DNA from 4 places in the Vibrio sp. 2433-A1 genome. Region 4 is predicted to be linked to each of the others. Evidence: predicted binding sites of a transcription regulator. Region 4 holds the regulator's gene; each other region holds the start of a gene.
The links. The regulator PurR, encoded in region 4, represses purine synthesis genes. The targets are predictions, from matches to a motif close to TNANGNAAACGTTTNCNTNA.

Region 1 (2,207 bases), on a different contig from region 4:
CACTTGGTGCAATTTCATGTGCTCAAACTCTTCGGGCGTTAATCGAGCTGGTTTGTGAAGAACCTTGTCATCAACTTTGATTTTACCAACATCATGAACAATGCCGCCGATCGCCATCTGCTTTAACATATCTCTAGGCAGCTCAAGGTACTTACCAAACGTCACCAGCAACGTGGCAACATTGACCGAATGCTCAAGTAAATCCTCATCTTTGGTACGTAACGCTGAGACACAATGCAACGCATCGGAGTGAAGCAATACAGACTCAATCAAATCATCAGCCATGCCATCGAGCTCATCCAGCTCGATTGGTTTGCCCTCAAAGGTCTGTGATAAGATTTTTTGCGCTAACCCTTTTGCATCACGAATGATTTTTTGCGCTTTTTGCTGTTGAGAAAAACGGCTAAGCTTTTTCTTCTTAACCGGCGTCTTTGCTTCTTCAACAACCTCTTCTGGCTCTAGTTCAATGGCAGGCTTAAACACGCTACCCTTTGCCGACAGTTCCGGGTCAACCCACGCAAACTTAATACCATTATCAATCAATTGTTTAATCGCCTGCTGCGACGAAACACGCCCAGCGTTAGCTAGGTTGACTCGCTTGCTATCTTCAATCGCGGTGACAAACATACCTGTCATCAGCGTATTGATAGGGATTTTCACTGAGTTTTTCGGGTCATACTGCATGAATACTGTAGCCAGTTTATTTTAAAAGTGTGATTCATAGAAATTATATCTCTAATCGCTAGGTTTTACTTAATTTGTCCCAATTTAGATACATATCCCTCAATAGCTTAATTAAAACTTGAGAACCAAATCTGTATTGTCGATTAAATAGCCATGTTTTCATCCGATTATACTAAGTGACGACATTTGATAGCCAAAATACACAAACAACGCGCGCAAACGTTTGCTTTTTCTCTTGGCTTAAGTATTATGCGTCAAAGTTATTACTCCTCTTAGACGTTAAGGTTATTTATGTTTGGTACAGCGACAGCTAAAAATTCGACACGTGTTCTGCTCTTAGGCTCTGGTGAACTTGGCAAAGAAGTCGCCATTGAGTGCCAACGCCTTGGCCTTGAAGTGATTGCCTGTGACCGCTACGAAAACGCACCAGCAATGCAAGTTGCCCACCGCAGCTACACATTGGATATGCTGGATGGTAAGGCGTTAGAAGAACTCATCGCTAAAGAACAACCTGATTACGTCGTCCCTGAGATTGAAGCCATTGCAACAGACACGCTAGTCGAACTTGAAGCTAAGGGGCTGAACGTGGTCCCTACTGCGAATGCAACCAAACTAACGATGAATCGCGAAGGTATTCGTCGCCTTGCTGCGGAAGAGCTGGAGCTGACCACCTCACCGTACCGCTTTGCAGACAACTACGAAGAGTTTGCCACCGCAGTTGAGGCTGTTGGTATTCCTTGTGTATGTAAGCCAGTGATGAGCTCTTCAGGCAAAGGCCAAAGTGTTATCAGAACGCCTCAAGACGTAGACAAAGCTTGGGACTACGCTCAAGAAGGCGGTCGTACTGGTGCGGGTCGTGTGATTGTCGAAGGCTTTATCGACTTTGATTATGAGATCACTTTACTCACTGTACGCGCGGTCGACGGTGTACACTTCTGCGCGCCAATTGGCCACCGCCAAGAAGATGGAGATTACCGTGAGTCATGGCAGCCACAAGCCATGTCTGACAAAGCGTTAGAAGCAGCTCAAGATGCGGCTAGTAAAGTAGTTAACGCACTAGGTGGGTTCGGTATTTTTGGCGTTGAACTGTTTATTAAAGGCGACACTGTTATCTTTAATGAGGTGTCTCCTCGTCCACACGATACAGGCCTTGTGACGCTGATGTCTCAAGACAGCTCTGAGTTTGCCCTGCATGTTCGCGCCTTTACCGGTATGCCAATTGCGGGCATTACTCAATACGGCCCAGCAGCATCGGCAGTAGTTTTAGGCCAAGGTACATCAACTAACATCCAATTTGATGGTTTGACAGAGGCACTGGCACAACCTCAAACACAAGTCCGTCTGTTTGGTAAACCTGATATCGATGGCCGCCGCCGTCTAGGTGTCGCTATCACGCGTCGAGACACCACCGAACAAGCTATCGAAGATGCAGTAACAAGCGCTGCTAAAGTGAAAGTGATTTACTAAACCATTTAATCTAATCGAACTTAAAAAGGCCTGGTTTAATGACCAGGCCCTTTTCG
Region 2 (2,207 bases), on a different contig from region 4:
TTGCGATGCTAAACGGCATGCTTGGTTGGCTAGGTAGCCTAATGGGCATTGAGCTAAGCTTTGAGTTGATCCTTGGTTATCTTTTCGCTCCTGTTGCATGGCTATTAGGTATCCCTTGGTCTGAAGCGATTACTGCGGGTTCTCTGATTGGTAACAAGATCGTTGTGAACGAATTTGTTGCCTTCATTCAATTGATGGATGTAAAAGCTCAGCTAAGCACTCATTCGCAAGCGATTGTTACTTTTGCCCTGTGTGGTTTCGCTAACATCTCAACCATGGCAATGCTGATCGGCGGTCTAGGTAGCGTGGTACCCGAGAAGCGTCCGTTTATCTCTAAATATGGTTTCCGAGCGATTGCTGCTGGCGTCATGGCTAACCTGATGAGCGCATCTATTGCGGGTGTGATTTTAAGTCTGTAATTACAAGCATTAATAATCAGTGTGTCATTCCTTAGAACGAAGGATGAGGGAATCTCATAAAGTTATAGGCTCGCTTTAAGAGATCTCCAATTCATTCGTTCCTCACTCTTGAGGATGACAGCGCGTTTACTGAAAACTAAAAAGGGTTGATGTCTTTAAACATCAACCCTTTTTTATTTCTCTGAAGCGTTTTGAACTCTACTTGCTTGTATGGAACTGCTCACAAGCTAGCATAGTATTTTCAATCAAGCTGGCAACTGTCATTGGGCCAACACCGCCCGGTACAGGAGTAATGAAGCTAGCGTTCTCTTTCGCCACTTCGTAATCCACATCACCGACCAGCTTACCTGACTCTAAGCGGTTAATGCCTACATCGACCACAACCGCACCTTTCTTAATCCAATTACCTGGAATAAAGTTCGGTTTACCAACCGCGACAACTACAAGATCTGCGTGGCGTACATGGCCTTCTAGATCTTTAGTAAAGCGGTGGCACGTTGTTGTTGTACAGCCTGCTAGCAGTAATTCTAGCGTCATTGGGCGACCAACAATGTTCGAAGCGCCAACGACTACGGCGTGTTTACCACGAAGGTCAATGTTGTAACGATCAAGCAGAGTGATAATACCCTTTGGCGTACATGAGCGTAGCTTTGGAATACGTTGAGCTAGACGGCCAACATTGTATGGGTGGAAACCATCAACGTCTTTTTCTGGGTGGATACGCTCTAGTACGTGTGTTGCATCGATGCCCGCAGGAAGAGGCAACTGAACTAGAATACCGTCAATTTCATCATCGTTGTTGAGTTCATCAATAAGAGCAAGCAGCGTCTCTTCTGTTGTGTCTGCTGGAAGATCAAATGACTTTGAAATAAAGCCTACTTCCTCACAAGCGCGTCGCTTACTTCCTACATACACCTGAGATGCAGGGTCTTCACCAACTAAAACAACCGCAAGTCCCGGAGCGCGAAGTCCTGCTTCTTTACGAGCTTTAACGCGCGCTGCTACTTCTGAACGAACGGTTTGGGAAATAAGAGTTCCGTCGATATTTTGAGCTGTCATGACATACCTTAAGAATTTATAGCGACTTATTTGCAGCGCATTGTCGCAAATTATTTGACGAACATCCATAAGCAAACGTTTGCCTTGGGGTGTTTTTAATCAAAATAGAGTTCCGTGACCTTTTTTTAGTCAATCAGATCATAATGTTAAACAAAGCCCTTGTTTTAACGGCTCATCCTCGTATAATCCTGTCCCTGTAGCGCGCCCTTAGCTCAGCTGGATAGAGCACGTCCCTTCTAAGGATGTGGTCGAAGGTTCGAATCCTTCAGGGCGTGCCATTTCTTTAGAAAACCCCGATAACTCTCAGAGTTGCCGGGGTTTTTGCTTTTCTGCTGATATCTCACTATTCCATTTAGCTTGCAGTTGTTTGTTTTGTGAACAAAACGGTCGCGTTTTCTTTATGTTTTTGTTTTTAGTATTTCTATAGTGAATTCTGTAGATGTTGTGAAGTTGACATTAAATATATGAATATAAAGGAATAGTTATCTTTTTATATTGATTGATTTGTAAACTCTTTCTCTCTTGTGTATTTAGAACACCGAACAGATAAGGTTGTTGGCGACGGACTTTCACCTTGTCTCATTCTCAGAGAGTGCGATAGATACAATAGATGGCTGGCAATTTAGATTTAAGAAACAAGCGAATATTGATCGTTGAAGAAAACAGCATGCTTTCTTCCTCAATTAAAAACATGCTAAAAAAAATGGGTGGCGCAGAGGACAAAGTGCA
Region 3 (2,207 bases), on a different contig from region 4:
TCTGACCTATTAAATAGAGGCCACAGCATAGCACTACAGGCCTTTGGGTAGTAGTAAAAGCGAAATGGAAAGCAAAAGGGCAATCACATATTAGGTATTTTTAACGAAAACGTTTACTCACCTAAGTTCGTAACTTTTGTAGCCAATCTCGTTATTAGGCTGATAATTCTGTAAGTTAATTACAGTTTAAGTTTGATTGAAGTCAATTTATAAGGTTTTTGTGATATTTATCACGCAAGTGCTTGTAATTAATTTTCTTTGGGGTATATTAGTAACCAACTTCGAAAGCGAAGAGAAAATGCTCAAAGGATGAGTCCGATTTGTCGCCTCCAAGGAACTGAGAAATCAATATTTGTAATTTGTTTTAATTGATTTAGAAGGTGATAGTTATGAAAGGTTTACCAAGTGCAGCGTTCTGGCTAAATAGCTCTGTTTACACTGGCAACTTTAAGTATCCAACAAGCTTCGGTTACTAAACCGGGGTTTGTGACTCTCGAACAGTTGTATGTTCACCCCTATTATTGGAATTTTTTTTCAGCAGCTTAATTCTTGCTGACATGATTCAACCGCCACTCAAATTGAGTGGCGTTTTTTTATCTAAAAAATAGCCTACCAGCGTATCCCAACTTCCTGATTTACTTAGCTAGCTCTTCTTGCCTCGCTTTTATTCGCATAAACTCATATTACTCGCCGATTATTAGTCATTTCTCTAGTTGTAACTTTGCAACATGGTACAAAAAAGCATCTTTTTCGTTTAAAAAATATCTTTTTCTTTACGTGTTGATAAATAACGTTTTTTACTAACTTTTTTTGCGATGTAATCGATTGAGTTTCCATTTTACAGTTAGAAATATTAGTTAGAGTCTTAATTCTATCTGGAATTTACTATTTGATGACCTTATAATTCCCGCCAATCGATTACGCAACCGTTTACTTTTTACCTTTTTAGGATTCGATTATGTTCGAAAAACTATTCAAGCTCAGTGAAAATGGCACGACAGTCAAAACTGAGATCGTCGCGGGTATCACTACCTTCCTAACGATGGCTTACATCATCTTCGTTAACCCAGCCATGCTTGCTGACGCGGGTATGGACAAAGGTGCTGTGTTCGTTGCTACCTGTCTTGCTGCCGCGATCGGCTGTTTTATCATGGGTTTTGTCGCTAACTACCCAATTGCTTTAGCGCCGGGTATGGGTCTAAATGCGTTCTTCACCTATGGTGTTGTTCTTGGCATGGGGCATTCATGGCAAGTTGCACTAGGAGCTGTTTTCGTCTCAGGTCTTATCTTTATGGCGTTGAGTGTATTCAAGATACGTGAATGGATAATTAACTCTATTCCAATGTCTTTAAGAACGGGAATCTCTGCGGGTATTGGTCTGTTTCTTGCTTTTATCGGTCTGCAAAATGCAGGTATCGTAGTTGACAACCCTGCGACTTTGGTTTCTTTAGGTGATATTACTAGCTTACACCAAGTACTTGCTGCCCTAGGCTTTTTCTTAACAATCGCTTTGGTATATAGGGGCGTACGTGGTGCTGTCATGATTGCAATTCTCGTAATTACTCTGATTGGACTAATTATGGGAGATGTTCATTGGGGCGGAGTGATGTCTACACCACCGAGTATTGCACCAACATTCATGCAGATGGATATCTCTGGTGTATTTGAAGTAGGCATGATCTCAGTCGTTTTTGCTTTCTTATTTGTAGACTTATTCGATACGGCTGGCACGTTGGTAGGGGTGGCAACAAAAGCTGACTTAATCAAAGAAGATGGTAAACTTCCTCGCCTAAGTAAAGCGTTACTTGCTGACTCAACAGCGACATCAGTAGGCGCAATGCTGGGTACTTCAAGTACAACTTCTTATGTTGAATCGACGGCCGGTGTTGCGGCTGGTGGCCGTACAGGCTTAACTGCAGTCGTCGTTGGTGTGTTATTCCTTCTAGCGTTATTCTTCTCGCCGCTCGCAGGCATGATTCCAGCGTACGCGACAGCAGGTGCACTTTTTTACGTAGCAATTTTGATGATGTCAGGTTTAGTTAGCATAGATTGGCGTGATTTAACGGAAGCTGCTCCTGTTGTTGTCACTTGCTTACTAATGCCTCTTACTTATTCAATTGCTCAAGGCATTGCTCTAGGGTTTATTTCCTATGCATTGATTAAGTTTTTAAGTGGTCGTGGTCGTGAAGTCTCGACGAGTGTTTGGT
Region 4 (2,207 bases):
AGATCACATTGCGATTGAACTCGATTTCTTAGGTAACTTGATCATCCGCTCAAATGACGCAGAAGACGAAGCTAAGATTGAAGAAGCTTTTGCTGTTCAGGAACAGTTCATTCGTCAACACCTGCTAAGCTGGACGCCACAGTTCTCAGAAAAGTGTCAGAAGTTTGATGAGTTCGGTTTCTACTCGGCAATCAGCGCATTCGCTACTGCCTTCCTTGCTTTAGATCGCAGCTATCTGTTAGGCGAATAAAGACAACATTGTGACCTCCGGCAGGTTGCTTTCGTGTTTTTTTGTTTGCTCTTAAGAGTTTTGCGGTCTAAAATTGTGACCGCAAACGATAAAAACAAACGAATCAAATACAAACCGCTAAATAGAGCGGTTTTTGTGTTTCTGATACTTTCTGCTTAGGTATTCTAAACTGAATATAATTCCGCGGCAGTCATCGACAGGACAGAACCTTATGGCCACTATAAAAGACGTTGCTCGCCTAGCTGGTGTATCAACGACAACTGTGTCACATGTAATCAATAAAACGCGCTTTGTTGCTGAAGCTACGCAAGAAAAAGTAATGGAAGCAGTAACAGAACTAAACTACGCACCAAGTGCGGTTGCACGTAGCCTAAAGTGTAATACCACGCGCACGATTGGTATGCTGGTGACTCAGTCCACAAACCTTTTCTTCTCTGAGGTCATTGATGGTGTAGAGAGTTACTGTTACCGCCAAGGCTATACGCTGATCTTATGTAATACGGGCGGTATTTATGAGAAGCAACGCGACTACATTCGCATGCTAGCTGAAAAGCGCGTAGACGGTATTTTGGTCATGTGTTCAGACTTAACTGAAGAACTGAGCGAAATGCTAGATCGCCACAAAGACATCCCGAAAGTGGTTATGGATTGGGGGCCAGAGAGCTCTCAAGCCGATAAGATCATCGATAACTCGGAAGAAGGTGGCTATTTAGCAACTAAATACCTAATTGACCGTGGTCATACCGATATTGCCTGCCTAAGCGGACACTTTGAGAAAGCAGCGTGTCAGGAACGTATTCGTGGCTTTAAACGTGCGATGAACGAAGCAAACCTTCCAGTCAAAGAAGATTGGATTTTAGAAGGTAACTTCGAGTGTGATACTGCAGTTCTAGCTGCAGACCAGATCGCAGCAATGGACAATAAGCCAAGCGCAATCTTCTGTTTCAATGACACTATGGCTCTAGGGCTAATGAGTCGCCTACAGCAGAAAGGCATTCGCATTCCAGAAGATATGTCGGTAATTGGTTACGACAATATCGAGCTTGCGGAGTACTTCTCACCACCATTGACCACGGTTCACCAGCCAAAACGCCGTGTAGGTAAAAACGCATTCGAGATTCTACTAGAGCGCATTAAAGACAAAGAGCACGAAAAGCGTATCTTTGAAATGCACCCAGAGATCGTTGAGCGAAATACCGTACAAAATATTAAGAAATAACTTATTTGACATACACTTAGCTGGGTTGCTTTCATTGGCTAAGTGTATGAACCAAACCTATTTACTGAACCAAGATCACACTTATCCCATTCAAATGTGATGCCCAGCCCAAAATCCATTTATCCTTATTGTTGTTCGATTATGCCACGAACAGGGCAAACCATTTCGAAAGGATGGGACGCAAAGCCTCCGGCCTTCAACAAGTTAATTGTTTGGTAGCGGGGTTGCCGATGGTAAATATGCACACATGTCATATTGTAATTGCTAGCAATCGTATGACACTAGACTGACAACAAGCCTGCATAATTTTGCTACTCTCTCGGACCTGAATTGGTGGCGTATACATATACACCGAGAATACACAGCATGGATAAACCAATACTAAAAGACTCAATGCGACTATTTGAGCCGTTAGGCTTAATCAAGTCCCGCTCAATGTTTGGTGGCTTCGGTATTTTTGCCGACGACACTATGTTTGCATTAGTCGTCAATGATAAGTTGCACGTTAGGGCAGACGACGTACTTGCAAAGCAATTTAAATCTCTTAGCTTAGAACCTTACGTTTACAAAAAGCGCGGCTTTCCTGTCGTCACCAAATACTTTGCTCTAAGCGATGATTGGTTTAAGAATAAGGATAATACGCTTGAGATTGCCCAAGCTGCGCTAACTGCAGCGAACAGCGAAAAGAAACAGCAAGCGAAAGCTAAACCGAATCGCCTTAAAGATCTGCCGAACTTA

Region 1: purT (formate-dependent phosphoribosylglycinamide formyltransferase) is a predicted target of PurR. The motif match lies at 896-915, and genes of this name have one in related genera.
Region 2: folD (bifunctional methylenetetrahydrofolate dehydrogenase/methenyltetrahydrofolate cyclohydrolase FolD) is a predicted target of PurR. The motif match lies at 1,546-1,565, and genes of this name have one in related genera.
Region 3: ACU01J_RS02410 (NCS2 family permease) is a predicted target of PurR. The motif match lies at 919-938, and genes of this name have one in related genera.

Annotation. Positions count from the first base shown of each region.
Region 1 is NZ_JBRESC010000016.1:61,998-64,204, forward strand. Features, by position in the region: gene ACU01J_RS16025 (cyclic di-GMP phosphodiesterase) at 1-684, opposite strand, end outside; gene purT (formate-dependent phosphoribosylglycinamide formyltransferase) at 976-2,151, shown strand.
Region 2 is NZ_JBRESC010000001.1:245,016-247,222, reverse strand. Features, by position in the region: gene ACU01J_RS01045 (NupC/NupG family nucleoside CNT transporter) at 1-419, shown strand, start outside; gene folD (bifunctional methylenetetrahydrofolate dehydrogenase/methenyltetrahydrofolate cyclohydrolase FolD) at 618-1,478, opposite strand; tRNA gene ACU01J_RS01035 (tRNA-Arg) at 1,680-1,756, shown strand; gene ACU01J_RS01030 (response regulator) at 2,089-2,207, shown strand, end outside.
Region 3 is NZ_JBRESC010000001.1:508,793-510,999, reverse strand. Features, by position in the region: gene vcdP (small protein VcdP) at 390-476, shown strand; gene ACU01J_RS02410 (NCS2 family permease) at 959-2,207, shown strand, end outside.
Region 4 is NZ_JBRESC010000005.1:188,005-190,211, forward strand. Features, by position in the region: gene torD (molecular chaperone TorD) at 1-250, shown strand, start outside; gene purR (HTH-type transcriptional repressor PurR) at 462-1,469, shown strand; cyclic di-GMP riboswitch class I at 1,614-1,701, shown strand; gene ACU01J_RS07365 (TfoX/Sxy family DNA transformation protein) at 1,836-2,207, shown strand, end outside.